Regions from separate parts of the Nocardia sp. NPDC051756 genome, predicted to be linked through region 4. Evidence: riboswitches for the same ligand, from Rfam matches in the RefSeq annotation. Region 4 holds a riboswitch; each other region holds the start of a gene.
The links. A riboswitch is a leader RNA that binds a small molecule or an ion and turns the genes downstream of it on or off. The one in region 4 is predicted to bind cobalamin.
Positions count from the first base shown of each region.

Region 1: linked by a shared signal. The riboswitch ahead of AB0M22_RS34645 (ABC transporter substrate-binding protein) and the one ahead of AB0M22_RS42410 (iron ABC transporter permease) in region 4 are both predicted to bind cobalamin.
Region 2: linked by a shared signal. The riboswitch ahead of AB0M22_RS41370 (CbtB-domain containing protein) and the one ahead of AB0M22_RS42410 (iron ABC transporter permease) in region 4 are both predicted to bind cobalamin.
Region 3: linked by a shared signal. The riboswitch ahead of metE (5-methyltetrahydropteroyltriglutamate--homocysteine S-methyltransferase) and the one ahead of AB0M22_RS42410 (iron ABC transporter permease) in region 4 are both predicted to bind cobalamin.

Region 1 is NZ_JBFAYV010000008.1:429,761-436,992, reverse strand. Features, by position in the region: gene AB0M22_RS34655 (ABC transporter permease) at 1-717, opposite strand, end outside; gene AB0M22_RS34650 (ABC transporter permease) at 714-1,655, opposite strand; gene AB0M22_RS34645 (ABC transporter substrate-binding protein) at 1,665-3,305, opposite strand; cobalamin riboswitch at 3,342-3,469, opposite strand; gene AB0M22_RS34640 (SAM-dependent methyltransferase) at 3,677-4,513, shown strand; gene AB0M22_RS34635 (LysR family transcriptional regulator) at 4,517-5,377, opposite strand; gene AB0M22_RS34630 (cysteine dioxygenase family protein) at 5,473-5,997, shown strand; gene AB0M22_RS34625 (GNAT family N-acetyltransferase) at 6,092-6,817, shown strand; gene AB0M22_RS34620 (helix-turn-helix domain-containing protein) at 6,880-7,232, opposite strand, start outside.
Region 2 is NZ_JBFAYV010000015.1:10,488-17,719, reverse strand. Features, by position in the region: gene AB0M22_RS41390 (carbonic anhydrase) at 102-725, opposite strand; gene AB0M22_RS41385 (A/G-specific adenine glycosylase) at 816-1,712, shown strand; gene AB0M22_RS41380 (alpha/beta hydrolase) at 1,735-2,493, opposite strand; gene mhuD (mycobilin-forming heme oxygenase MhuD) at 2,587-2,901, shown strand; cobalamin riboswitch at 2,980-3,135, shown strand; gene AB0M22_RS41370 (CbtB-domain containing protein) at 3,197-3,391, shown strand; gene AB0M22_RS41365 (CbtA family protein) at 3,382-4,200, shown strand; gene AB0M22_RS41360 (hypothetical protein) at 4,236-4,727, shown strand; gene AB0M22_RS41355 (OsmC family peroxiredoxin) at 4,789-5,229, opposite strand; gene AB0M22_RS41350 (multidrug efflux SMR transporter) at 5,388-5,708, opposite strand; gene AB0M22_RS41345 (NAD(P)H-dependent oxidoreductase) at 5,710-6,357, opposite strand; gene AB0M22_RS41340 (helix-turn-helix domain-containing protein) at 6,469-7,071, shown strand; gene AB0M22_RS41335 (ABC transporter permease) at 7,116-7,232, opposite strand, start outside.
Region 3 is NZ_JBFAYV010000001.1:644,108-651,339, reverse strand. Features, by position in the region: gene AB0M22_RS03100 (pyruvate carboxylase) at 1-1,587, opposite strand, end outside; gene AB0M22_RS03095 (glycosyltransferase family A protein) at 1,703-2,578, opposite strand; cobalamin riboswitch at 2,878-3,017, shown strand; gene metE (5-methyltetrahydropteroyltriglutamate--homocysteine S-methyltransferase) at 3,191-5,458, shown strand; gene AB0M22_RS03085 (limonene-1,2-epoxide hydrolase family protein) at 5,859-6,236, opposite strand; gene AB0M22_RS03080 (DUF1737 domain-containing protein) at 6,372-6,545, shown strand; gene AB0M22_RS03075 (short-chain fatty acyl-CoA regulator family protein) at 6,716-7,232, shown strand, end outside.
Region 4 is NZ_JBFAYV010000016.1:63,834-71,065, forward strand. Features, by position in the region: gene AB0M22_RS42390 (8-amino-7-oxononanoate synthase) at 1-666, shown strand, start outside; gene bioD (dethiobiotin synthase) at 761-1,435, shown strand; gene AB0M22_RS42400 (ABC transporter substrate-binding protein) at 1,525-2,436, opposite strand; gene AB0M22_RS42405 (ABC transporter ATP-binding protein) at 2,598-3,314, opposite strand; gene AB0M22_RS42410 (iron ABC transporter permease) at 3,443-4,474, opposite strand; cobalamin riboswitch at 4,585-4,717, opposite strand; gene AB0M22_RS42415 (alpha/beta hydrolase) at 4,782-5,951, shown strand; gene AB0M22_RS42420 (ABC transporter substrate-binding protein) at 6,038-7,132, shown strand; gene AB0M22_RS42425 (ABC transporter permease) at 7,132-7,232, shown strand, end outside.

The DNA.
Region 1 (7,232 bases), on a different contig from region 4:
CAACCACGGTGCGGCCGTGAGGAATCGGCGCGCATCACCCATGATCGCGCCCAGTTCCGCCTCGGGCATCTGCACGCCGAGCCCGAGAAACGACAACCCGGCCAGGGCGACCACGATGCCCCCGAGCCGCAGCGTGGCCACGATCAGGAACGGCCCGAGGACCGCGGGCAGCAGGTGCCGCACCCCGATGGCGGGCCTGCTCACCCCGGCCACCCGCGCGGCGACCACATACGGTCGGGTGCGCGCGGCCAAGGTCAGCGCCCGGGCGACCCTCGCGTCCGCCGCCCAGCTCGCAATCACCAGGGCCAGCAGAAGATTCAGGTATCCGGGACCGAGCAGGCCGACCACGGCCAGCGCCAGTACCAGTCCCGGAATGGCCAGCACGACATCGATCACCCGGGAAACAGCCCGGTCGAGCCGGCCACCGTAGAGCCCGGCACCCAACCCGACGAGCAGACTGATCGTCGCCGACCCCGCCAGGACGAGGAACGCCGACAGCAGCGACAACCGCAGCCCGTGCATCACCCGGGAGAACTGATCCCGGCCGTATTGATCTGTACCGAACCAGTATTCGGCATTCGGCGCGATCAGCTTGTCCGCGTAGTGCGGCTCGTTCGGCGGATACTGAGCCACCATCGGGCCGACCACCACCAGCACCAGCAACACACCGAGCAGCCATGCCCCGCCGCGCACAGATCCGGGGAGACGGGCGATCATGCGTCCACCGCGATTCTGCGATCGATCACCGCGGACAACAGATCGGCGACCAGACTGGTGACCACATAACTCGCCGTCGCGAACACGGTGAACGCCTGGATCGCCGGAAGATCCCGCGTCTTCACCGACTCCACCACATAAGAACCGAGCCCCGGCCAGGTGAACACCGTCTCGACGACCGTCGCCCCGCCGATGAGCACCGCGGTGGCCACGGCGAGAGCGTGCAGCGACGGCACCGCACTATTGGGCAGCCCGTGCCGCCACAGGATCCGCCACCGCCCGGCGCCGCGGGCGTTCAACACCTCGGCGGTCGGCGAATCCAGGAACGCCAGCAGATTCGCGCGCAGCAGTCGCGACCAGGTATCGGACAGCCCGACCGCCAGACAGACCGCGGGCAGCCACACCTGCCGCCAAGTACCGTCCAACGCGGCCTTCCCGAAACCGAACCCGACAACGAACACCTGAATCAGCAACAGCGCCACCACGAATCCCGGCACCGACGCGAATATCAAGGCCAGCCAACGGGTCCCGTGATCGGGCCAGCGCCGCGGATACTGCGCCGCGATCACCCCGAGCGCGACCGAGAACGCCAGCGCGAGCGCCAGCGCGGCCGATGCCAAGGTCAGCGTCGCCGGTAGCCGGTCGGCGAACTCGCCCGACACCGGCCGCCCCGATGCGAACGACAATCCGAAATCACCGCGCAGCACACCCCAGAACCAGTGCGCGTATTGCGCGAGCACCGGTCGGTCCAGGTGCAGGGTCTGCTCGAGCGCGCGGATCTGTTCGGGCGGTGGCTCCGGAACCCCTTGTGCGACAAGGATCATCCGCGCCGGATCACCCGGCGCCAGCGGCATCAAGGCCCAGATCAGCACGCTGGCGCCGAGCAGCGTGAGCAGCGCCTCGACGACCCGGCGACGGGCCAGGACGAGAATTCGCATCGGCCCGGGTTATCGGCCGGTCTGGCTGGTGAGGTGCCTGCGCACGCTCGATACCCGATAATCGGCCCACTTCGGGCCGGTGACGACGGTGAAGTACTTGAACGTCCCCGCCACCACATAGGCCTGATCCCGCACCAGGATCTGCTGCGCCCGCTCGAGCAGGGCGTCGCGGCGCGCGGTGTCGAACTCGCCGCGCAGCTGGGCGCCGATCGCGTCGATCTCCGGGTTCGCCACGCCCTGCGCGTTCGACGAACCGCCGGTGGTCCAGCGCACCAGGTACGGCTGGATCGGATCGGCGGTGCCGGACAGCGAACCACTCAGCGCCACCGACGATTCCCACGCGTTCGGATCCTTCTTCACCGCGGCGGAGTCCTCGGCGTTGTCGATGCGCAGGTCGAAACCGGCGCGCGCGACCTGGTCCTTCATCGCGATCGCGACGTCGTTGGTCTCCGGGCCCTGGGCCTGGGTCACGAACCGCACCACCAGTTTCCGGCCGTCCTTGGCCCGGACGCCGTCATCGCCCGGCGCCCAGCCTGCCGCGTCGAGCAGTCGCTTCGCCTGGTCCAGGTCGTGCACCTGACTGTCCACCGCGAACGACATCGAGGGCGGGTACAGGCCGGCTGCCGCGGCGAACTGACCGTTGCCGACATCGGCGGCGATGCCCTGGTAATCGATCGCCGCGGTGAACGCCTTGCGTACCGCGGTATCGGTGAAGATGCCCGCCTTGAGGTTCATTTCGACCAGCAGCGACTGCAACGCCGATGCCGAGGACAGCACGTGCATGTCCCGCTCACCCTGCAAGACCAGCTTGGCCGAGGTGGACGGGTAGAACGCCATATCGGCCTCGCCGCTGCGCACACCCGCCAGCCGGGCCTGCTCGTCCGGCACGACGCGCACGGTGACGCCCTTCAACGGCGGCGTTCCCTCCCAATGATTCTGGTACGGCGCGAGCACGAGGTTGTCCGGCGTCCAGGCGGTGATCGCGTACGGGCCGGAGTACGCGCCCGCGCCGACGATCTTCGCCGAGTCGCCGCCGGCCGCGTCCATCGCGGCGACGTCGTAGATCTGCAACGAGTTGTCCCGCGCCGCGAGCGCGGCGGGAACCATCGCGTTCGGGGTCGGCGTGGTGAGCACGACCCGTTCGCCGTCGGCGGTCACCTTCGTCGCCGGGTCGAGATACACCCTGGCCGCCGCGGACCGGGCGATCTGCCTGGTCAGCGCCGCGGCCACGGCGGCGGCGTCGACCGGCTTGCCGTTCTGGAAGGTGACGCCTTTGCGCAATGTCGCGATCCAGCGGGTGTCTCCGTCGCGGGTGACCGATTCGGCCAGCCACGGTGCGACCTCACCGTTCTCGGTGATCTGGAGCAGATTCTCCGCGACGCCCCAGTCGAACAGCCAGTTCGTGCCGGTGCCGATCGGGTCGAGCCCGGCGATCTTGTAGGAGTTGTAGATCGTCAAGGTGCCGTCGCCGGACGCCCGCAAGGCGCGGGCCGAGGCCGCTCCGTCGTCGCTCGACGCGCAAGCGGTGAAGACCATGGCGACTGCGAGCAGTCCCGCCAGCACAACGCCGAGCCGGGAACGGCGAGGTCGCCCGGGAGCATGGTCGGGTAGCCGCACGGCGCTGGGCCGGCGGCGGGTGTGCACGCGCATTCTCATCCTCGTGAAACTCGATCCTGAAAAGGGCGCAGGTATCCTGGCTCCCGGATCAACGCTCGCCTTCGGCCTTCCAACCCAGGAAGGTCGTGGCCATGAGATGAAGGTTCGCTACTCGGTCACAGTTGCGGGACAGCCCCGGATTCGCACCGGTGTTCCCTGCGGAAAAGAACCTAGCAGTACGTGACGATACGGCCCGCCACGCGCCGGGCCGGAAGTTCGCACTCTGCGTCCAAATCACCTGAGTAGAGCTATATTCGTGAACAGCGCATGCGGCGGCCGACCACACCGAGGCCGAAGTTCGACCGCATATCGCTGGGTGAGAGGACGTCACAATGGGCTCTGGTGATAGGCGGAGTAAACCGGGGATGTCCTTCGACCGGCCCAGTTCGGCGCGCGCGTACGGCTGGATGCTGGGCGGGAAGGATATCTACCCCGCCGACCAGAATATCCTGCTCTATATGCTCGGCCGGTTTCCGGAATGCGTCGACATCGCGCGACAGAACCGCCAATTCCTTTATCGCGCAGTCCGTTACCTGGTGGAGGAAGCGGGCATCAGCCAGTTTCTCGACATGGGCTGCGGGTTGCCGACCGACAACAACGTCCATCAGGTAGCTCAGCGGTTCAACCCGGACGCGCGCGTCGCCTATGTCGACGTCGACCCCATTGTGCTGGCGCACGGCCGCGCATTGCTGGCCGAATCGCGCGCACGGACCACTGTCGTCACCGCCGACATGCGCAAGCCCGAAACGATCCTCGCCGATCCCGACGTGGAGCGCCTGCTCGACTTCAGCGAGCCGATCGCGGTGCTGTACCTGTCGGTCGGCCATCACCTCAAAGACACCGACAAAGTCGGTCAGGGCGCGCGACATGTGTTGCGGCACATCATCGATACCGTCGCCGCGCCGGGTAGCTATCTCGCCTTCTCCCAGGTCGTCAGCGATGACGCCGAAGTCGGCTCCGCCTTCGCGGCGAAGATCGACGGTTCCGGGATTCCATGGCAGAGCCGGACGCCTACGGAGGTCGATGCGCTGTTCGATGGTTTGGAACCGGTCGAACCCGGTCTGGTCAATCTGGTCGAGTGGCGGCCCGATCCGGACCAGCCGCCATTGGAGCCGGTGCCGGAGCCGTTGCTGCGCTACGTCGGCGCCACCGAACACCGCAGCAAGGTCTACGAATACGGCGGGATTCTGCGCAAACCCTGAGCATCAGAGACAGGCCTGGATCGCGCGGATCAACGCGGTGGTGGCCGGTGGATCGGGGGGATCGCCGTAGGTGACCGCGAAGATCTGGCGGGGGTCCTCCGGGAGTTCGGTGGTGTGGATGCCGGGCATGCGGTGGGCGCGCAGGGCGAGGCCAGGCAGGGTGGCCACGCCCATGCGCGCGGCGACCAGCGCCTGCGTGACCACCATGTCGTCGCTGATCAACGAGATGCGCGGGGTGAAGCCCGCCCGCAGGCACACGGTGACCAGTTCGTCCTGGCAGCGAGCGCAGCCGCCGATCCAGGTCGAGTCGCGGTGGTCGGCGATGGTCTGGCCCGGCTCGTCGCTGACCAGGTAGATCGGGTCGTCGAGGAGATGGATCAGCCGGAGGCCGTCGTCCTCGCGCGGGGTGTCGGCGTAACGGAAGATCAACGCGACGTCGATGCGGCCCGCGCGCAGCAGGCGCAGTGCTTCGACCGGATGTTCGTCGACGAGGCCGAGTTCGATGCCGGGGTGGGCGCGGGCCAGCGCGGCCGCCGCCTTGGGCACGATGGTGCTGAGGATGGACTGGAATCCGGCCATGCGCACTCGGCCTGCCCGTAGTCCGACCTGCGCGGCGAGTTCGGTTGCGGCGGCGTCGACCCGGCCGACGATCTCCGCGGCGCGGACGGCCAGCAGTTCGCCTTCCGGGGTGAGCCGGATGCCGCGGCCGACCCGCTGGATCAGCTTCGCGCCGGTGGCGGCTTCCAGGCGCGCCAGGTGGTGGCTCACTGCGGGCTGGGTGTAATGCAGCTGTTTCGCGGCTTCGGTGACCGAACCGTGTTGTGCGACAGCGGCTAACACCGTGAGCTGGGTCAGGTTCAGCACATATCAAGAGTACTTATGTGTGCGTGGGGATTTTGGCATTAGACGTCATGTGAGGCGCGAGTGACGATGGGAGGCACCCTGGAAGGGAGAGAGCCATGACCATCGTGACCGACGCCCAGCTGACCAGACCGGGCCTCGCAGATCTGATCGAGCGAATTCGCTTGTGCACCAAGGCTGAATCCGATCCACACCGCACCGCCGAGCGGGTGGCGGAGGTCCTCACCGCGCTGCGCCCGACCGCCGAACTACTCACCGCGGCGGAACGCGCAGGATCCGCCGACGGATACACCCGGCACACGCTGCACACCGAGTCCGCCTTCTCGATATCCGCGGTGGTGTGGCGGCCCGGTCAGATCACCGAGATCCACGATCATCTGGTGTGGTGTTCGTTCCTTGTTCTGCAAGGCGCCGAGACGGAGAACATCTTCGCGGTCGATGGTGATCGGCTGATCCAGATCGGGCAGAAGCAGCGGCCGACCGGCTCGGTCAGCGGGGTCGCGCCGCCCGAGGACATTCATCAGGTGCACAACACCGGGGACATGGTGGCCATCACGTTGCATGTGTACGGCGCCGACCTCAGTCAGGGGACCAGCGTGCGTCGTACGTATCCGGGGGTCTGAGTGCGCGTCTGAATCTTGGTGAGTGCAACGGTGTCTGGCGGTTGTGCGCCTCGCTAACGTTCTCTGGTTGAACGTTGTTGTGGAGGAGTGTGCGGTGACCGCTGAGTCGACTGTCGACGTCATTACCCCGTTGCATCCGCTGGACGATCCGGTGCGGTCGTCGCTGCGGGGTGAGCATCACCGGTTCGCCGGCTGGGTGGGGCGGATCGGGCGCTACGACCCGGAGGTGGCCAGATTCGTCGGCCATCCGCCGGTGCTGGACGACCAGGACTGGATCGATCTGGCCACCGTCCTCGGGCCGGGCGGCAGCACCGGACTGCGCGGCACGGGACATGTGCTGCCGGACGGCTGGACGGTGCTGCAAGAAGTCGGCTCGGTGCAGATGGACGGGACCGGGCTGCGGGTCGCCACCGATCCGGAATTCGAGGTGCTCACCGTCGCCGATGTGCCCGAGATGCTGGAATTGATCGCGCGGACCGAGCCGGGTCCGTTCGCGCTGCGGACCATCGAGATGGGGACCTATCTAGGGTTGCGGGTGGACGGCAGGTTGGTGGCGATGGCGGGCGAGCGCATGCACCCGCCGGGCTGGACGGAGATCAGCGCGGTCTGCACCGACGTCGAATTCCGCGGGCGCGGTATCGCTTCGCGGCTGATCCGGGCCGTCGGCGCGGGCATCCGGGCGCGGGGCGAGACCCCGTTTCTGCACGCCGTCGCGCACAACCTGACGGCGATCAGTCTGTACGAGACGCTCGGGTTCACGTTGCGTAAGCGCTCGCGGTTGACGATTGTGCAGGCGCCGGCGATCGGTGGCCTTTCCTGAACTTCGCTCGGGCCGAGTGGCTGCGTCGAAGCCGCCCGCGGAGGGCTCCAGAAGTAGTTGCCTTATTCCGCTGAGGCAGTTGCCAGCGGGAGGGGCGATGGGGAGAGCCAGGGCATCAACCAGGCGATCTCGCCGTCTTCGATGTCGGTCTCGCAGGTGTCGCAAAACTGTCGATCCTGGCTGATCTGGCCGCATGTCGTGTGCACGGTCTGGGCCATGGTCGCCGGCTGCTCGGGATTGACGTACTCGCACGCCCACGCCGACAGGGCCTCGAAGACGGGGCGCAGGGCGACGCCGGCCGGGGTGATGACGTAGTGCTGGCGGGTGCGGTTGCCGTCGAGGTAGGGCGCTTTCGCCAGCAATCCGGCGTCGATGAGGCGGCCGAGGCGGGCGGACAGGATGTTGTCGGCGATCC
Region 2 (7,232 bases), on a different contig from region 4:
CCGGGCGCGACGACTCATACGCCCGGCGTGTCGGTCCGGATTACGCGATCGTGGCGATCCAATTCCGGCCCGCACGCTGGGCTGACACCGACTAGGACAACTCAGGCGAGCTCGCCGATGTTGCCGACGACACGCTGCAACTTCACCTGTCCCTCGGCGAGCTTGTATGTGACACAGGCGATTGCGCATTCGCCGGTGGCGACGCGCTGCGAGATGATCATCGATCGCTGCATGAGCAGCCTGCTCGTCTCGACCACGTGCCTGGCCTCCATCTCGTCGACGGTGGACAGGCCCTCGCGGCGGCCGATCAGAATGGACGGCGTGACCCGCTCGACCACGCTGCGGATGAAGCCTCCCGGTACCTCGCCGCCGTCGAGCGCGTCGATGGTGGCCTTCACCGCGCCGCAGCTGTCGTGCCCGAGCACCACGATCAGCGGCACGTTCAGCACCTGCACGCCGTACTCGATCGAGCCGAGTACCGAGCTGTCCACGACGTGGCCCGCGGTGCGCACCACGAACATGTCGCCGAGGCCTTGGTCGAAGATCAACTCGGCGGCGACCCGGGAGTCACCGCAGCCGAAGAGGATGGCGGACGGATGCTGGCCGCTGACGAGCTTGGCTCGGTCGGAGGCGCCCTGGCTAGGATGCTGCAGCGCACCGGAGACGAAACGGTCGTTGCCTTCGCGCAAAGACTTCCAGGCACTGACCGGATTTGAATCAGGCATACCGACCATTGTGCACAAGGCTTGGGTTACCAGCGAGTTCGTTTGGTTACGGGTCGGCAAATACCAGCTGGCGGCAGTAGGACAGGAACCGTGAGGAAAGCACCGAACAGCATCGATGCCGACGTGTTGCTCGACTGGTACGCGGAGACCGCGCGCGACCTGCCGTGGCGTCGCCGCGAGGTCACCGCGTGGCAGATCCTGATGAGCGAGATCATGTTGCAGCAGACCCCGGTGGTCCGGGTCGAGCCGATCTGGCGGGAGTGGGTGGCGCGCTGGCCGGTGCCCTCGGCGATGGCCGCCTCCTCACAGGCCGAGGTGCTGCGCGCGTGGGGCAAGCTCGGTTATCCGCGGCGGGCGCTGCGGCTGCACGAATGCGCGCGGGTGCTGGCCGCGGAACACGGCGACGAGGTGCCTGCCGACGTGGACGTGCTGCTCGGCCTGCCGGGAATCGGGGCGTACACGGCGCGGGCGGTCGCGTGCTTCGCCTACGGGCAACGAGTTCCGGTGGTGGACACCAATGTTCGGCGGGTGGTCGCCCGGGCCGTGCACGGGCGGGCGGAGGCCGGGAATCCGTCGTCCCGGGATCTGCCGGAGACCGAAGCGCTGCTGCCGCAACAGATCGACCGCGCGGCGGTGTTCTCGGCCGCGCTGATGGAACTGGGCGCGACGGTGTGCACGGCGCGCACGCCGGACTGCTCGCGCTGCCCGCTGCCGAGCTGCGCATGGGTCGCCGCGGGCCGCCCGGTCTCCGAAATCGTCCGTCGCACACAGAAGTACGAGGGCACCGACCGGCAAGCGCGCGGCAGGCTGCTCGACGTGCTCCGTGGCGCGACGGGCCCGGTCGAGCAAGTGCGTCTCGACCTCGCCTGGCCCCGCGACCCCGGCCAGCGAGCCCGCGCGCTGGACTCGCTACTGGTCGACGGCCTGATCGAGCAGACCGTGGACGGCCTCTTCGCCCTGGCCGGCGAGGGCGGCAACGCGCCCTGACCACACCGCACGCTTTCTGAAATCAAGAGGCGTGCGGCTCGGCGAGGACACGACGGAGGAAGTGCTCGACGGCGGCGCGGTATTGGTCCGGTTGGTCGTCGTGCACGAGATGCGCTGCGCCCGTGACGAGTACGTGCTCGGCATCGGGATGGGTCTCGGCCATCTGCCGCATCTGGCCGGGCGGGGTGATCGTGTGCTCGCCCTCGAGCAGCAGCGCGGGCACCCGGATGGCGTGCCACTGCGGCCAGAAGTCGCGACTCCCCCACTCCTCGGAGATGTCGCGGAACGTCGCGACCGACCCGTGCAGCCGGTATCCGTCCGGCCCGTGCGCGAACGAGTTCAGGAAGTACCGCCCGGCGACCGGCCCGAAGAACTTCAGCACCGCGTTCGCGTCCGGAAACGGCTGCGGCCACGCCTCGATCATCGCCGCCCAGTCCGTCGCCGTCCGGCCGGTGAAATCCGGGGCGATGTCCTCGATCACCAGCGCCCGCACCCGATCGGGGTGCGCCGCGGCGAACACCCAGCCGTGCAGTGCGCCCATCGAATGCCCGATCACCACCATCGGTTCGGTGATGCCCGCGGTCGCGGCGGCCAGATCGGCGACGAACGCCTCGGTGGTCAGCTCGTCCGGGGCCGGCCTGCCGTGCCCGGCCGCGTCGAAGGTGTAGACGTGGCCGTAGTCGCGCAGCCAGTCCAGCTGGTCGTGCCAGGTCCGGGCGCTGCCCATCAGTCCGTGCAACAGCAGGATCGGTACGCCCGCTCCGCCTTCGTCATGCAACACCCCGCTGATTCTGCCGGGCCGGGCCGACAGCTGCGCACAACCCCCGATACGGCCCATACCGGGCAGTCGCTCGCGGGTCGTATTGTCGAGCGCATGGCTGTTGTGAAGATCAACGCGATCGAGGTTCCCGAGGGCGCGGGCCCCGAGCTGGAGAAGCGGTTCGCCCACCGGGCGCACGCGGTGGAGGGCTCGCCGGGTTTCCTCGGTTTCCAGCTGCTCCGGCCGGTCGCCGGGGACAACCGGTACTTCGTTGTCACCCAGTGGGATTCGGAAGAGTCGTTCACCGCGTGGCGGGACGGCCCGGCGCGCGAGGCGCACGCGGGCGAGCGGCAGAAGCCGGTGTCCACCGGTGCGTCGCTGCTGGAATTCGAGGTCGTGCTGGACGTGACCGCCAAGCCCGCGGGCTGACCTTTCGACCATCGCCGGGCGGGCCGACCTGCCCGGCGACTCGCCCGACGCCGGGGCGCGACCGTGCTGGTCGTGTTGACGTCGGGTGCCTCCGGGTGTCACAGTTCGAATGACATAACGCGAGGGTGATGCGGTAATCCGGTGACATTCCGGAGCGGTCGCGCCACTGTGTTCCATGCACCGAGTCCCTGGGTGCCGGAAAGCCAGACACCGGCATCTTCGCACTCATTCGACGGGACGCTGAAAGCGCTGTGGAGGGACGAAGGTCCGACCTCGCGCATCCCTAGGAGGACACATGGCTATCGCGCATTCGCCGAGCCGGGCAAACGAAACTCTGGCCACTGTGCTCGTCACAGTCGGTGTCGTTCTACTCGCACTGCTCACGCTGTACCTGGTCGGCTTCGATCAGGGCGTCATCTCGCGCAGCGGGATGTACCTGCACGAGTTGATGCATGACGGACGCCACCTGCTGGGGCTTCCGTGCCATTGAATCCATCCCCTGCTGTCCCTCTGACCGGTTCGCTGAAGACTCTGCTGCTGCGGGGTCTGCTGGCCGGTCTCATCGCGGGTCTGCTGGCCGCGTCGGTCGGCTTCTTCGTCGGGGAACCGAAGATCAATGCCGCCATCGCCATCGAGGAAGCCAATTCCGCCGCCGCGGCGCATGCGCCCGGCGCGGAAGCGGAGGCGAGCGGCGGACATTCGCACGGCGACGAGGAAGAACCATTGGTGAGCCGCACCGGGCAGCAGGCGGGACAGTTCCTCGCCCTCGGCCTGGCCGGTCTCGCGCTCGGCGCGATCTTCGCCGCGGTCGCGAACTTCGCCCGCCGCTACAGCACGCTGTCCGGGCCGAAGCTGGCGCTGGCCCTCGGGCTGGGTGGCTGGGCCGCGATCGTGGCGGTGCCGTTCTTCAAGTACCCGGCCAATCCACCCGCGGTCGGTGATCCGGAGACGATCAATCAGCGCACCCTGCTCTGGCTGGCGGCGGTGCTGCTCGGCCTGGCGGCCGTCGGCATCGGCGTGTACGTCTACAAGGTGCTGCGCGGTCAGCTGAGCACCCTGCGGCTGATCGGCGGGGTGGCCGCGTTCGTTCTGGTCACCATCGTCGGCTACGTCCTGCTGCCCGGCGTCAACGAGGTGAAGGCGGACTTCCCGGCCGCGTTGCTGTGGCAGTTCCGGGCGGCCTCGCTCGGTGAGACCGCGACGCTGTGGGCCTGCCTGGCCCTCGGCTTCGCCGCGCTCAGCGAATTCGCCACGCGCAGTGATACTCCGGTACGAGAGTCGATCGCTACCGCGGGCTGATCCGCATCCAGGAGACGAAGGGCAGTGTCGGTGTCATGACCGGCACTGCCCTTTCTCTTTGGCCCGCACCGCTGCGTACGGGCGCTCCCACGCAACCACCGCGCGCCGTCCTCGTCGCCTTCGTCGGCCTGGTCGTCGCGCTGCTCGCCGGCGTCGCCGAGGCCATCGAGCAGGCCGCGCTGCTGCTGGAACGCGACGAGGTCGACGTGGCCGGGCTGGTCACCGGACTCGCTGTGCGACTGGGGATCTACCTGGTCGTACTCGTCGTCGCGATCCGGATGACGCACGGCGCCCGCTGGGCTCGGCTCCTGCTGACCTTCGGCATCGGCGTGATCGGCCTGCTGTCGCTGATCGTCGAACCGCTGGCGGCGCTGCTGTCCGCGGACAAGTTCGGCGACCTGTTCGCCCACCTCACCGTCGAGTCCGTGGTGATCGGCCTGTTCCGCACCATCCACGTGGTGGCGGTGCTGATCGCCGTCCCCGCGATGTATCACCCGGCCGCCCGCCGATTCTTCCGCCGGGCCTGAGCATTTCGCGCAAGCACATGGCTCCCCGCACACCCGAGCGGATGTGCGGGGAACCAAGCAACTACGCGAGGGCCGCGTCCAGCAGGATGTGGTCGACGCCGGCCAGGGCCTTGCTGACCGGGCAGCCGGCCTTGGCGGCCTCGGCCGCGGCGGCGAACGCGTCGGCGTCGATGCCGGAGACCTTGCCGCGCACGGTCAGCTTGATGCCGCTGATCCGGAAGCCGCCGGCCGGGTCCGGGCCGAGGGTCACGTCGGCGCTGACATCCAGGCTCTCCGGGGTGCCGCCGGCATTGCCGATCTGCGCGGAGAGCGCCATCGCGTAGCAGGACGAGTGCGCCGCCGCGATGAGCTCCTCCGGGCTGGTGGTGCCGTCGGCGTCGTCGGCCGAACGCTTCGGGAACGACACGTCGTACTTGCCGACGCCGGAGCTGGCCAGCTCGACCTGTCCCGACCCCTCCTGCAGAGTGCCGGTCCAAGCAGTACGCGCGGTACGTGTAGGCATCACGGTCCTTTCGCTGAGTATTGGATGCAGCCCGAGCTTAGCCAGCCGACCTCCGCACGTCTCGGGGTCAGACTAGAGCGCTGTATTAGCAACGTCGGCGGCATGGCGGGCGAGGTCGACACCCCGCCGCCACACACGAAAAGCGTTGCCGCATCGGGTCACTCGGGATTGGTGAGCCGGGCCAGCACGATGCCACCAATGATCAACGACAGCGCGAACACCCGCCCCGCGCTGAGCGGATCCTTGTTGAACACGATGCCGAGGCCGATGGCGCCGACCGCGCCGATGCCGGTGAAGATCGCGTACGCGGTACCGACCGGCAGCGTCTGCATGGCCCTGGACAGCAGATACACCGCGGTGACGCCGAGCACGAAGCAGAGCACGGTCGGCCACAGGCGGGTGAAGTTCTCCGTCGGTTTGATGCTCTGCGACCAGACGATCTCGACCAAGCCGGCGATGCCGAGGACGACCCAGTTCATCTCAGTACTCCTTCGCGAGACCGCGCGCGGTTTCGAGGGCGAGCGCGTAGGACTCGTCGTGCTTGTCGCGCAGGTGCGCCAGCGCGGGATCCTGCCGGGCGTTGGCCAGCTCGGCATTGATGAAAACCGTGTCGTGGACGGCGAAATGGCCCGCGAAGAAGTCGCGCAGGAACCGCTCCTGATAGTCGAACGCCGCCTTCGGCGCACCCGGTCCGTACGCGCCGCCGCGCGCGGTCACGACGACGAAACGACGGTGCCCCAGCGACATTCGCGGGAACGTCACCTGATCCAGCCAGGCCTTGAGCGCGGCCGGAATCGAGTAGTTGTACATCGGGGTGCCGATCAGGATGACGTCCGCGGCCAGCACCTCGGCCAGCAGCGGTTCGACGATCGCCCAGGCCGCGGCCTGCTCCGGCGTGCGCACCAGCTCACCGAGGCGGTCCAGATCCGTGGTGGCCTGCGCGAGCACCGCGTCGCACAGCTCGGTCCACGCCTCGTCGATGAACGGCACCGGCTCGGCCGCCAGGTCGCGGTAGCGGTAGCGGCCGTCCGGGTTCTCCGCGCGCCATGCGTCGGCGAAGACGGCGCTCACCTCGCGGCTGATCGAACGGGTACGGGCGCTCGCGTCCAGGTGCAGCAACGTTGTCATGACGAACCTCTCGAATGAACTGGACATTGCGTCCACTTACTGACGGGATCGACTGTATCGACAACTGGACACGTTGTCCACTTATCTCCGAACTCGGGTACAGTCAGCGGCATGAACAGGCACACGGATCTGCTCAGCGGGCAAGCGGCCGCCCCGCCGGAGCGCGCGGACGCGGCGCGCAACCGGGCCAAGGTGCTCGCCGCGGCCGCCGAACTGTTCGCGAGCCGCGACCCGCGCACCGTGACGATGGACGACATCGCCAAGGCGGCAGGCGTCGGCCGCGGCACGCTCTATCGCCGCTACCCGGACACGAATTCGATCGCCGTCGCCCTGCTCGACGAACACGAACGGGCCTTGCAGGCGCAGCTGATCGGCGGCGACCCGCCGCTCGGCCCCGGTGCGCCGCCCGCGCAACGGCTGGCCGCGTTCTACGCCGCGATGGTCGAATTGCTGGACGCGCACGCCGATTTGGTGCTCGGCGCGGAGATCGGCGGGGCCCGGTTCGCGACGGGTTCGTACGGGTTCTGGTTCGCTCACGTGCGAGCGTTGTTGCTGGCGGGCGGCATTCGGGAACCGGACGCCCTCGTCGATCCGTTGCTCGCGCCGCTGGGGGCCGAGGTCTATCAGCAGCAGCGCGGTCGCGGGCTGACCTCGGCACAGATCGCCGAGGCGCTACGCGACCTGGCCCATTCGGTCCTGGGCACGACGCACTGAAAGCCGTCGGTGGTTGTCCACCAACGGCTTTCAGCACCGATCGCTCACGCCAGATCGCGCCGGCGCATCAGCCACACGGTGCCCGCCACGAAGAGCGCGATATAGCTCCCGAGCATGATCAGCGACTCGGTGCGGGACAGGATGTCGAGCACGCCGGGCGT
Region 3 (7,232 bases), on a different contig from region 4:
CGTGTCCGTGACCCCCACCGCCTTCTGCGCCCGCAACGCCTGCGCGAAACCCTCGGGCCCGAGCTGCAACAACCGCTGCCGCGAACCGTGCGGCGGAGCCACCGACAGATCGATCGCCGGCAGCTTGTCATGCGGATACACCGTCGTCGGCCGCTCCCCATGCGGCTTGTTCACCGTGACATCGGCCAGATACGTGAGGATCTTGGTCCCGCGGTCCGCCGAACCGCGCTGGTTGAGCAGCTCCGGCCGCTCGTCGATGAACGACGTGGTGACCCGCCCGGCCCGGAAGTCCGGATCGTCGAGCACCGCTAGCAGGAACGGAATGTTGGTGGTGACACCGCGAATTCGGAACTCCGCCAGCGCGCGCTGGGCCCGCGAGACCGCGGCGGGAAAGTCGCGCCCGCGGCAGGTGAGCTTCACCAGCATCGAATCGAAGTAGGCGCCGATCTCCGCGCCGAGGTTGGCCCCGCCGTCCAGGCGGATGCCCGCGCCGCCGGGCGTGCGGTAGGCGGTGATCCGGCCGGTGTCGGGGCGGAAGCCGTTGTTCGGGTCCTCGGTGGTGATCCGGCACTGCATCGCGGCGCCGCGGATGCTGACCGTGTCCTGGCTGAGGCCGAGCTGTTCGAGGGTCTCCCCCGCCGCGATGCGCAGCTGCGACTGCACCAGATCGACGTCGGTGATCTCCTCGGTCACCGTGTGCTCGACCTGGATGCGCGGGTTCATCTCGATGAAGACGTGGTTGCCGCGCTCGTCGAGCAGGAACTCGACGGTGCCCGCGCAGCTGTAACCGATCTCCTTGGCGAAGGCCACGGCGTCGGCGCAGATGCGTTCGCGCAGTTCGGGATCCAGGTTCGGCGCGGGCGCGAGCTCGATCACCTTCTGGTGCCTGCGCTGCACCGAGCAGTCGCGCTCGAACAGGTGCATCACGTTGCCGTGCTGATCGGCCAGGATCTGCACCTCGATGTGGCGCGGGTTCACCACGGCCTGCTCGAGGAAGACGGTCGGATCGCCGAACGCCGACTCGGCCTCGCGCGACGCGGCCTCGATGGACTCGCGCAGGTGCTCGGCGTCGGCGACCCGGCGCATGCCGCGCCCGCCACCGCCGGCCACCGCCTTGACGAAGATCGGATAGTCCAGCTCGTGCGACGCGGCGAGCAACTCGTCCACGTCGGCGGACGGCGCGCTGGAGCGCAGCACCGGCAGCCCGGCCGCCTTGGCCGCCGCGATCGCGCGCGCCTTGTTGCCCGCGAGCTCGAGCACCTCGGCGGACGGACCGATGAAGGTGATGCCCTCGCGGGCGCAGGCAGCCGCCAGATCCGGATTCTCGGACAGGAAGCCGTATCCCGGGTAGACGGCGTCGGCGCCCGCGGACTTGGCCGCGTCGATGATCGCGTCGATCGACAGGTACGCCCGGACCGGGTGCCCCTCCTCGCCGATCTGGTAGGACTCGGCGGCCTTCGTCCGATGGACCGAGTTGCGGTCCTCGTACGGGAAGACGGCGACCGTCCCCACGCCGAGTTCGTAGGCCGCGCGAAAGGCCCTGATGGCGATCTCGCCGCGGTTGGCTACCAAGACTTTCGTGAACATTGGCCTAAGGTACCCGGACCCACCGCCCTCACAGACACGGAAGGCCCCTTCGCAAGCATCTTCACAACGCGGTCTAGCAGCGTTGCGAAGATCCGTTCATCGGGCCGTCACATCCTCAGATCCAGTGCATCGTGCGATACCGGAGCCCGCCGCGGAACTGACCGACCGCGAGGCCGATCATCAATCCGCGTTCCTCCGGAACTAATCCGCGGGTAAAAGGAAGCCGAATCATCCGTAACATAACTTCCGGCAGATGAATCTCGGGTAAACCATTCTTCGGAAATTCGGCATGCAGCCGCGCCAGACCGATTCCTCTGCTACGGCCTTGCCGATAGCCGGGCCGGAAGCCCTGGCGATACCGATAGGCGACGAGCGCCTCGGCGAGATAGCCGAGCCGGTACCCCTCACGATGCGCGCGCCAGCCGAATTCCAGATCCTCGTTTGCAGCGTAGCTGACATCTTGTCCGCCGAGCTTACGATAGACCTCGGCACGGCACGCCATGCTCGTCCCGACGATCACAGGCGCATAAACGCCAGGTGGCTGGAATTGGTCAGGCGCCGGGATGTTGGCGACGTGCCGCGGGTGCTCCGCGTTGAGCGAATCGCCCTCGATCGCAGAACAAGTGAGGTCGTAGCCCTCGTCCAGGAATCCGACCATGCGGCTGATCCAATTCGGGTGCGCGCGGTCGTCGTGATCACAGAACAGCAACGTCTCACCGGTTGCCTGCCCGGCTCCGACATTTCGTGCAAACGCGGCACCCGAGGTACCTGACGCGTCAACATATCGGAGTCCCAGCCGATCCCTCGCCGCGTGGCTTTCAATATGAGCCTGCACATCGACAGGTGAGCCGTTGTCGGCTATTAAAACGTCGAATTCACCCCGATAATCTTGACGTGTCAAGGCGTCGAGTTGCACATCCAGGAGGTCACGGCCCTCGGCCGTCCCGATGTACGTTGGAATGACGATCGATACCGACCGTTCAGTTACCACAAGCACTCCTGCTATCGATCCCCACGCCGGAGCCCTCCCCCGAGGAAGACAACCTTAGACATAAATAGGAAATTCGGGCCACACCGAACTTCCGTGGGCTTCCTCACAGACTTGGACAGATGACCAAACAGCGGCGCCGAGCCGATCGGCCTTCGCCGACTTCTCCGCCCGGCCCCACCACGCACCCGTCGCGCCCCCTATGCTGGTGGGTGCAGCTGGTTCACCGCGCGCGTACGAGATGGAGCCCCGTCGTCGTGTCGCGGAGCCGAGTTCGGCCGCCCCGAAAGGGCGGTCGGGCGAGAGGGAACCCGGTGGGAATCCGGGACTGTCCCGCAGCGGTAAGCAGGAACGACCGCCGTCACACGCACTGGGTGCAAGGCCCGGGAAGCGACGGCCAGTAGGTCGGCCGAGAGGCCGGTGCCTGTGAGTCCGAAGACCTGCCAGCCGTGTCGGGTACGCCGTATCCGACGGCCACCGCCTCGTGGATCTGGGCGCGCGGTTCTACCAGTACGTGATGCGTCGGGGCTCTGTTGTCGGAATCTCCTGACCTGTCTCCGGTAGCCGCGTGGCCCGTATGGCGACGGCCCACGACACCAGCACTGGAGAGACAACGTGACTGTTGTAAATCAGACACCGTTCACCGCAACGGTTCTCGGGCTACCTAGGGTCGGACCGCGGCGTGAGCTCAAGCGGGCCACCGAGGCCTACTGGGCAGGCAAGATCGACGCCGAGCAGCTCCATACTGTCGCGCGCGACCTGCGCCACGCCCAGATCACCGAATTACTTGCCGCAGGCCTGGATTCGATCCCGGTCGGCACCTTCTCGTACTACGACCAGGTGCTCGACACCGCCCTGCTGCTCGGCGCGCTGCCGCCGCGGGTGGCCGGGATCGCCGATCCGCTGGACCGGTATTTCGCCGCCGCGCGCGGCAACGAGACGGTCGAACCGCTGGAGATGACCAAGTGGTTCGACACCAACTACCACTACCTGGTCCCGGAAATCGACCAGGACACCGTGTTCGCGCTGAACCCGGAGAAACTGCTCGACGAGGTGCGCGAGGCGCTGGCGCTCGGCGCGCCCGCTCGCCCGGTGGTGGTCGGCCCGATCACCTTCCTCGAGCTGGCCAAGGCCACCGGCGGCGCGCCGCTGGACCGGCTCGCCGAGCTGGTTCCGCTCTACCGCGACCTGCTCGGGCAGCTGGCCGAGGCCGGCGTCGGCTGGGTGCAGATCGATGAGCCGGTGCTGGTCACCGACCTCACCGACGACGAACTCGCCCTGGTGCGAAGCACTTACACGGAGCTGTCCGCGGCGTCCGAGCGGCCGGCGATCGTGGTGGCGACCTACTTCGGCCACACCGATGCCGCGCTGACCGCGTTGGCGGGCACCGACATCGAGGGCATCGCGCTCGACTTCACCTCCGGCACCACCGTTTCCGATGTGGCCGGGGTGCCAGCGCTGGCGAGCAAGCTGCTGGTGGCGGGCGTGGTCGACGGGCGCAACGTCTGGCGCGCCGACCTCGACGCCGTGCTGTCCACCCTGGGCACGCTGCTGGGTTCGGCTGCGTCGGTGGCGGTTTCGACCTCTTGCTCGCTGCTGCACGTGCCGTACACGCTGGCCGCGGAGACCAAGCTGGACGAGCGGCTGCGCTCGTGGCTGGCGTTCGGCACCGAGAAGGTGGCCGAGGTCCGGCTGCTGGCCACCGCGCTGGCCGCGGGCACCGAGGCGATCGGCGCCGAATTGGCCGACACCCGTGCGGCATTGGCGACCCGGCACAGCGACCCGCGACTGAACGACGCGCAGGTGCGGGACAAGCTGGCGGCGCTCGGCCCGGACGCGATCCGGCGCGCCCCCGCCGACGAGCGCCGGGTGTTGCAGCAGGAACGGCTCCAGCTGCCGACGCTGCCGACCACCACCATCGGCTCCTACCCGCAGACCTCGGCCATCCGGCTGGCCAGGGCCGCGTTCACCAAGGGCGAGATCGACGAGGCGGAGTACGTCCGCCGGATGCGCGCCGAGGTCGCCGATGTGATTGCGCTGCAAGAGAAGCTGGGCCTGGACGTGCTGGTGCACGGCGAGCCCGAGCGCAACGACATGGTGCAGTACTTCGCCGAACAGCTCGACGGCTTCGCCGCCACCGAGCTGGGCTGGGTGCAGTCCTACGGTTCGCGCTGCGTGCGGCCGCCGATCCTGTTCGGCGACGTCAAGCGGCCGACGCCGATGACCGTCGACTGGAGCAGCTACGCCCAGTCGCTGACCGACAAGCCGGTCAAGGGCATGCTCACCGGGCCGGTCACCATCCTGGCCTGGTCGTTCGTCCGCGACGATCAGCCGCTCGGCGACTCGGCGCGGCAGGTCGCGCTGGCCATCCGGGACGAGACGGTGGACCTGCAGGCCGCGGGCATCCGGATCATCCAGGTCGACGAGCCGGCGCTGCGCGAGCTGCTTCCGCTGCGCAAGGCCGATCAGCAGGCCTACCTCGACTGGTCGGTGCAGTCGTTCCGGGTCGCCACCTCCGGCGTCTCGGATGCCACCCAGGTGCACACCCACCTGTGCTACTCGGAGTTCGGCGAGGTGATCGACGCGATCGCCGGGCTGGACGCCGACGTGACCTCGATCGAGGCGGCCCGTTCGCGGATGGAGGTGCTCGACGACCTCAACGCGGCGGGCTTCGACCTCGGCGTCGGGCCGGGTGTCTACGACATCCACTCGCCGCGGGTGCCCAGCGTGGAGGAGATCACCACCTCGCTGCGCGCGGCGCTGAAAGCCGTTCCCGCCGAACGGCTGTGGGTCAACCCGGACTGCGGTCTGAAGACCCGCGGGCAAGCCGAGGTGGAGGCGTCACTGCGCAACATGGTCGCCGCCGCGACCGCCGTGCGCTGATCGTCTCGGCCGTTCGCTGACGCTCGGCACCTCCTCCTCGCCCTGGCGGAGGTGCCGAGCCGCGGATCGTGTGCACTCGGCGGGCACCTCCCGCCGGGTCACGAAACCCGCACTACCCCAAGCGCCCTCGCCGTCAGCCCGGCTCGGGTTCGGATCGGGGCACCTGCTGCCGCCGTGACGTGTACCGCTCGCACGGCTCCGCGCCCCGCTTGACCGGCTGCTGCCGCGACCTGACACTCATCCCTCGTCGCCACGCCGTGTGACACCCCGGGCACCGATCCATGCCAACCCCTCCTCGCACCTGGTGAAACCACTCCATGAATCGCCCCTATCCACCTTCGACGCGTGCCGCCGCGATTCGGTTCCGACCAGTTGCCACGGATTTCCCGGGGGTGGCCGGTCACTCCGCCAGGTTGAAGGCGCGGTTGATGGCCGCCATGTCGAAGTAGTCGCGCCAGGCGACGATGGCGCCGTCGGCCACCTCGAAGACGCCGGTGACCGGGAGCGGAATGGCCTTGCCCGCGGTGCGCAACGTGTCGGTGCGTTCGTTCATCACCACGTTGCCGGAGGCGATCTGGTGATGGATATCGAAGTCGACGCCCTCGAAGGTAGTCAGGAAGCCGGTGAGGAAGTCGCGGATGGCGGTGCGGCCGACCACCGGTTCCATCGGAATGTTGTGATACACAGCGTCTTCGGCGAAGAAGGCGGCGATGCGGTCGGGATCCGGATCGGACCAACTGCGGCACATATCGCGGACGAGTTCGTCAGGAGTCGGCATGGGCGGGCTCACTTTCTGCTGCCGGGCGGGCGAACCGCGTTGTGCGCAACGCCCTCCCGATTCAACCAAGCAATTGCTCGGTTCGGAACCCTTTGGGCTTCAGGAACTGTCGCACCCGCGTTCTAGGCTGGCGGCATGAACGACCACCCTCTGCGTTATCGCTTGATCACCGGCGTCGACGATGCTTCGTTCTGCGAGCGGATCAGCGGACTGCTCGAGCAGGGCTATCGACTGCACGGCTCCCCTTCGGTTACCTTCAACGGCACCAACGTGATCGCGGCACAGGCAGTGATCCTGGACGACGAGTAGCGGCTGCGCAGGATGCGTTTCTTCGACACGCCCGCCCGAACTGGACGGTAACCCTCTTCGCACGCTACGCAGCTGGGAGATCCCGCAAAATACCTTGCTGCAGCATATTTCCAGGCAAAATAAGTACGCATATTGCGATGATTGCGAAGGGCCGGAGCTACGATCTTTCCGTGCGGAAGATGTATGCGGGCGCGCGCCTTCGGCGGTTGCGCGAGGAACGCAGACTCACCCAGGCGGCGCTGGCCAAGTCGCTTGATCTGTCACCCAGCTATCTCAACCAGCTGGAACGCGATCAGCGGCCGCTCACCATCCCGGTGCTGCTGAAACTGAACTCCACCTTCGACCTCGACGTCCAGTTCTTCGCCGCGGACTCCGACGCCCGCCTCGTGTCCGACCTGCACGAGGTGCTGATCGACGCCGCGGGCGGGCACACCGCGCCACTGACCGAGGTGGAGGAACTGGCGACCAGGCAACCCGACGTGGCCCGGATCGTCGTCGCGATGCATCGCCGGCTGCGCGCCGCCACCGACCAGCTCGACCTGCTCTCCGCCCGGGTGTCCGCACCGACCGGCGCGCCCGGCCTGCCCATGCCGTACGAGGACGTGCGCGACTTCTTCTACGACCATCACAATCACATCCCGCAGCTGGATATCGCCGCCGAGCAGCTGTTCGAGCAGTCCGGGCTGA
Region 4 (7,232 bases):
TTGGTGCTCACCGATTCGGTGTTCAGCGCCGATGGTGATCTCGCGCCGCTCGTCGAGTTACACCGGGTTGTCCGGGCGCGGGGTGCGGTGTTGATCGTGGACGAGGCGCATGGGATCGGCGTGCGGGGCGATGGTGGGCGTGGGCTGGTGCACGAGCTGGGCCTGGCCGGGGAGCCTGACCTGGTGATCACCGCGACGTTGTCCAAATCTCTTGCCGCGCAAGGTGGGGCGGTACTGGGCAGTGAGCGGGTGCGGGCGCATCTTATCGATTCCGCGCGGACCTTCATCTTCGATACCGGACTCGCGCCCGCGGCTGTCGGTGCCGCGCGGGCGGCGCTGCGCGTGCTGCGTCGCGAACCGGAACTCGCCGGCCGGGTGCTGGAACGTGCTGCCGACATCGCGCGGATCGCGGCCGTGCCCGTGCCGGATTCGGCGGTGGTGTCGGTGGTGCTCGGGAAGGCGCAGATCGCCTACGACGCGGCGCAAGCATGCCGGGTGCACGGACTCGATGTCGGTTGTTTCCGCCCGCCGTCGGTGCCCGAGGGAACTTCGCGGCTGCGACTCACTGCGCGCGCCAACTTGACTCCGGCCGAACTCGACACCATCGCAACGGTTCTCGGCCAGGTGCTGGCAGCGGCGCGCGGACTGGACGTGGTGCGCGCATGACCGCGCCGACCTGCCCCGCGAGCAGGGGTCCGGTGCATGTGAGTATTGATGACGTGGCGATTGCAGGAGGTCGTGGGTTGCAGGAGGTGGCGGTATGAGCGTTCTGTTGGTGACCGGAACTTCCACGGAGGTCGGTAAGACCGTGGTCACGGCGGCCGTCGCCGCGTTGGCCATGGCCGAAGGCAGATCGGTGGCGGTGTGCAAACCGGGTCAAACCGGTGTCTCCCTGACCGAACCCGGCGACCTCGCCGAGATCGAGCGCCTCACCGGTGTCACTCGCACGGTCGAACTCGCGCGCTTCCCCGAACCGCTGGCGCCCGACACCGCCGCCCGGCGCGCGGGACTGCCCGAGCTGACCTTGGACGAAACCCTGTCGGGAATAGCCGAACTCGCCGACGCGGATCTCACACTGGTGGAAGGCGCGGGTGGATTACTGGTCCGACTCGGCGACTTCACGCTGCTCGACCTCGCCCAAAAACTCGACGCCCCCGTACTTTTGGTGACCGCCGCCGGCCTCGGCACCCTGAACCACACCGAACTGACCACCCGCGCACTGCAATCGGCCCGCGTACGGTGCGCCGGCCTGGTAATCGGCTCCTGGCCGGCCGAACCCGACCTCGCCGCCGAATGCAACCGCGTCGATCTGCCGCGCGTCACCGGAGTCGACCTCGTCGGCTCCATCCCCGCCGGTACCGGAACCTGGGACCGCGACCGCTTCACCGCCGCCGCACCCACCTGGTTCACCCCGACCTGGTCACCATTCACCTGAGTGCTGCCAGACAGAGTGCGACGAGTCAACGGCGTCGCGCTCCCTGCCCTCGCGCGAACTCACCGGCATGAGCCCGCGCGGCGGGCCGGTCAGCGGATGGTGTCGTCGGCGCGAGGCTGGATTGTGGAGGTGGGGACCAGGTTCCAGCGTTCGAGTTGCTTGCGTATCTGCTCGCTGGCGTCGATGTTGAGCGGGCCGCTGGTCCACATCGCGTAGGGGAGGTTGAGGAAGCGGCCCTCGGTGACGGCGCGGAGTTGGTTGATGCCCGGCTTGGCGCGCAGCGCGTCGACCTTCTGGGCGAAGGTTTGCGGCGGGTAGTCGACGAACATGATGGCGTCGGGGTCGGCGGCGGCGAGGCGCTCCCAGGAGACCCGGGTCCAGGTGTCGGGGACGTCGCTGAGCGCGTTACGCCCGCCCGCGGCATCCAGGATCGCCTGCGGCGCACCGAAACTGCCGCTGGACATCAGCGAGTCGGTGGCGCTGTCGAACAGGAAGATGGTCGGCTTGCGCTCGGCCTGCGGTGCACCGGACAGTGCCGCGAGCCGCCGATCCAGGTCGGCGGTGACCTCGGTGGCGCGGTCGGCCCGGCCGGTGATGGCGCCGAGGTTGGTCAGGTCGTCGCGCAGCGCGGTCCACGGTTCGACAATCCCGCGCGGGCGTTCCCCATTGTGCTGACGGCAGCTCTCGGTGAGCGTGTAGGCCGCGATCCCCGCCTTGCTCAACGAATCCGGAGTCAGATTCTTCGCCTCGTCATACCCATAGTTCCATCCCGCGACCATCACATCCGGCCCCTGCGCCAACACGGTCTCCCGCGAAGGATATTCCGGCGCAACAGATTTCAACTGATCGACCACGGGCCCATAATGCCTGCGCAACGTATCCGCATCCCGCTGCACACTGGAAACCGCGACAACCTGATCCTGCGCCCCGAGCGCCAGCGCCATCGAGATCATGTTCCCGTCATTGACGAACAATCGCTTGGCCGGCGTCGGAAACCGCACGTCCACATCACAATTTCGAACAGTGAGATCCCCAGCGTTCGCCTTCTCCGCACTACACCCAGCCACGGCCGCGGCTAGCGCAATCGCCACCAGTACTCGCACAGTGTGCTTCATTCATTCGCCTTTCGAGGTAATCAGCAGTTCAGGTAGCAGCCCGGCCGTCATGGCGCCGGCTCGCGGGGAGTGATCAAAAGATGCGGGGCTCCGGTTTCCGGATGTGGGACGCGGAGGGCGCGGACGCCGAAGACTTCGTCGACTACCTCGGGGGCGAGTGCGGTGGCGGGTGGGGTGAGGGGGTGGGCGGTGCCGTTGTGCAGCACCAGGATTCGGTCGCAGTAGCGGTCGGCCAAGGCCAGGTCGTGCAGTGCCATGACGACGGTGCGGTTCAGCGTGCGGGCCAGGGCGAGCAGTTCGAGGCGATGGGTGATGTCCAGGTGGTTGGTGGGCTCGTCCAGCAGCAGGATCGGGGTGTTCTGGACGAGGGCGCGGGCGAGGAGGACGCGTTGGCGTTCGCCGCCGGAGAGGCGGTGGACCGGGCGGTCGGCGAAGCCGGTCAGATCGACGGTGGCCAAGGCTTCTCGGACGACCTGTTGTTCGTGCGGGGAGCCGGCGCCCCATGGGGGTAGGTATGGCGTGCGGCCGAGTGCGACGACCTCGCCCGCGCGTAGGTCGGCGGGTGGGCGTTCGTCTTGCGCCACCATGGCGACGGTGCGCGCTCGGCGGCGTGCCGACATCTGGTGCAGGACTTGGCCGTCCGCGAGCACTTCGCCGCGCACGGGTCGCCGCACTCCGGCAAGCGTGTGCAGCAGTGTGGTTTTCCCGGTGCCGTTCGGTCCGACGATGCCGATCGTTTCGCCGGCCTGGATCGCGAGGGTCACATCGGTGACCACGGTCCGCCGACCGGCAGCGCAGGCGAGTCCGTTTACCTCTAATGTTCCAGCGTCACTTCGCGTCTCGACGGCATCGCCATCCGTGGCGAGGTGGCCATTGCTCTCTGCTCGACGGTTCATGATTCACCGAACCGGTAGCGCCGACGACCCATCAGAATCAAGAAGGCGGGCGCGCCGATCAGTCCGGTCAGCACACCGACGGGGATTTCCGTGGGACGGACCAGAATTCGAGTAGCAGCGTCGGCGACCACGAGGAACAGCGCTCCGCAGAGCGCGCAGGCGGGCAACAGCGCGCGGTGGCGCGGCCCGACCAGCAGGCGGGCGGCGTGCGGGACGACCAGGCCGACGAACCCGATGCCGCCGGACACCGCGACCAGCACCCCGACCAACACCGCAAGCAGCAGGAACAGTCCGATGCGCAGTTCCTTGACCGGAACCCCGAGGGACGCAGCGGTATCCGCGCCGACGGTCAGCGCATCGAGCCACCCACTCGCCATGAGCAGCGCGATCCCGGCCACCACGACCACGCTGAGCGGCAACGCGATTCGCGTCCAGTCCGCCCCCGCGAGACTGCCGAGCAACCAGAACAGCACCGACTGTGCCGCGGCCGGATCGGGACGGCGGAAGATGAGATAGCTGCTCAACGCGGAGAACGCGGATCCGAGCACCGTCCCGGTGAGCACCAACCTCAATGGCGTCAATCCACCCTGTGCGACCGCGATCAGGAACACCAACCCTGCCGCGACGAACGCCCCGGCCAACGCCCCGCCGGACAACGCCCACACCCCGGCACCGGCGAACAACCCCGAGGTGATGACCGCAGCCGCACCCACACCGGCCCCGGACGACACCCCGAGCAGATAAGGATCAGCGAGCGGATTCCGCACCAACGTCTGCATCGCCGCCCCGGCCAACGCCAACCCCGCCCCGACGATCGCCGCCAGGACCGTCCGCGGCACCCGCAACTGCCAAACGATGGTGTCGAGCCCGAAATCGGTAGGCGCTTGGCCGCTGACCCGATGCCGCAGCACCTCCAGCACCGAAGAAACCGGCAGCGTCTCCGCCCCGAACCCGGTCGCGAGAACCATCGCGCAGATCAGCAATACCCCGAGCAAGGGGAAGACGACGGCCGTGCGCACACGGCTCATGCCTCCACCTCGCTGGCGCTCGGTTCCGGCATGCGCCGAGGCGCGCTGGCACATGATTCGCTCGCTGCGCTCGCTCATCGGTAGTGCTCCACAGGCAAGTCGCGGCCTCTCCAGAGTTGTCCTGGCAGGGGAGGTCTGACTCTCGCCGGTGAGGGCGATCACAGTGGCGCGACCGTTCCGGGATTGCACCGGATTCTCGCACCCGCCAGGGATGACGGAGGAACTCTACCGGTCGGTCGGGTTAACCCCGCCGTCAGGGTTGCGCGTGGAATGGCGACCATCCACACCCTTACGTACGGTGGGATAGATGTCGCCGTTCGATGACCGGCACCCGTCCACTGTCACGGACTGGGACGACGCGCGACGCAAAGCCCGGCTACGGGACACCAGCCTGTGGCACGAGTGGAAGACGTTGCGCCGGACCAGGTCGGCAGTGCTGCGGGTGGTCGTATTGCTCGCTGCCGTACTCGTCGTTTTCGCCCAGTACCTGACCTTCGATGTCGAGCCGGAGCAGGCGCGCCTGGCGCGCACCGATCCCGCGATCCTGCCCGTCGCCGCCCCGGCCGATCCCAAGAACTGGGACACCGTGGTGGTGGACATGGTCGGCCTCGGCGGACTGGACGCCAGCTCGACCGCCGCCGCGCTGCCCTCGCTGCGCGGGATGGGCGTGGTCTGGGCGATCCGGTACGACAACGAAGGTATCGACACCAAGGTGATCGCCGACCTGATCGTGCGCGCCGCCGAGCTGTCCGGGCTGAAGAACGTCGTGCTGGTCGGGCACAGCATGGGCGGGGTGATCGCGCTGGAGGTCGCGAAACACATCCACCTCGACAGCGACCGCCGCCTGGTCGGCGTGATCCTGGACTGCACGCCGGTCGACCTGAACGCGGTCCGCCCGGAGAGCCGCGGCGCGGGCGAGGACATGGTGCGCTGGATGCGCTGGCTGCCCGGTGCGCGCGAGAGCAGGCTGCTGCGGCTCGCGGTGGAAACCTATGCGCGCCGGGATCGTTTCCTGTCCGACGGCGGCGGTGGCATACCGCCCGGCATCCGCTTCGCCGAGCTCGGCGAGGTGCTGCGCGAGGTATTGCGGGAGAAGATCTTCTCCCGCAACGCGGCCAGCAACGGCCTGATCGAGGCGCAATTCACCGCGATCGTGGCCGGCGGCGCGACGAACGATCTGCACGCGCTGGCCGCGCCTGCGGACGGAAAGCCGCGCCCCGCAATCGTTTTCATCCGGCCGCGGGATGCGGACCGGGACCGGGTGGTCGATGTCGAGTACTCGCATCGGGTGCTGATCGAGGAATCCGGCGGCGTGGATGGCACGCTGTCGGTGGTGCTCGCGCGAAACACCGGGCACGCCAACCCGATGCAGCGACCGAATGAGTACAACACGTTCATCGATCAGCAGATCCTGCCGTTCATCCAGCGCTATCAGGCGCAGGTGCGGGAGACGGCCGTCGCGGCCGCGCCGCGCTGATACGCATCGGGGCGCCGCGGTGAGCAGTTCGAACCAGGCTGAGACAAACGGTGTTCGGGCCGGTTTTGTCTTGTTTGAATCCGTCTATGTACCGACCACGCACGTTCCTGTTCGGCCGCCAAGGCCGCACCACCGCCGCATTGCTCGCCGTGGCAACCGTTGCGACCCTCGGACTCACCGGCTGCACCAGCAACGACAAGCCGGTCGGTCCCGTCGCCGCGGACACGCCACTGCCCGTTGAAGTTCCAGCTGGAACTACATTGGTCCTCGCCGACCAGTCCGAGCGCCTACAGCAGGTGCTGCGGATCTCCGGCGAGCTGGACAAGCTGCCGTTCAAGGCCGAGTTCGCCAATTTCGTCGGCGGCCCGGCCATTCTGGAGGCCTTCCGCGCCGAAGCCGCCGACGTCGCGTGGGTGGGCGACGTTCCGCCGATCCACGCGCTGATCGCCGGGCAGGACGTGCCGATCGTCGCGGCCTATCAGACCAGCCCGGCCGCACTGAAACTCGCTGTCGCGCCGGGTAAATCGGTGAGCACGCTGGCGGATCTGAAGGGCAAGAAGATCGCCTACGCCGAGGGCACCGCCCAGCAGGCGGCGGTGCTGCGCGCGCTGGACAAGGCCGGGCTGAAGCCGAGTGACGTGCAACTGATCCGGTTGCAGCTGGCCGAGTTCCTCGACGCCGTGCGCACCGCGCAGGTCGACGTCGCCCCGCTGATCGAGCCGAATGTCACCCGGCTGCTGCGCACTCCGGGCGCCTCGCTGATCCCGGACTCGCAGACCGAAGGCATCTACGGCGGCCTCGGCTACCTGTATGCGCGGCGCGCGGTGACGCAGGATCCGGCCAAGGCGGCCGCGACCCGCGCGCTGGCCGCCGCGTTCGTCCGCGCCAACCAGTGGGTCAACACGCACCAGGACGAGTGGGCGCGTAAGTACTACGTGGACAACCAGAAGGTCAGCCCCGAGGACGCGAAGCGCATCGTCGACTCGCTCGGCCAGTTCACCTTCCCGCACCTGGATCAGCAGCTCGTCGCCCGCCAGCAGGCCACCATCGACGCCATCGACAAGGCCGGTGAGCTGCCGAAGAAGGTGCAGGCGGCCAAGGGCTTCGACCTGCGCTTCGACGCCGCGATCACCGAGGCGGTCACCCAGAGCGGTGCCGCGTTCGCACCGAAGGAACGCTGATGGCGACCGTGGATGCCGGGGTATGGTACCGGCTCGGACACCGCACCGCACCGACGCTGGCCAAGCGCAGGCCCGCCCGGCCGCGACTGGGACCGGGACG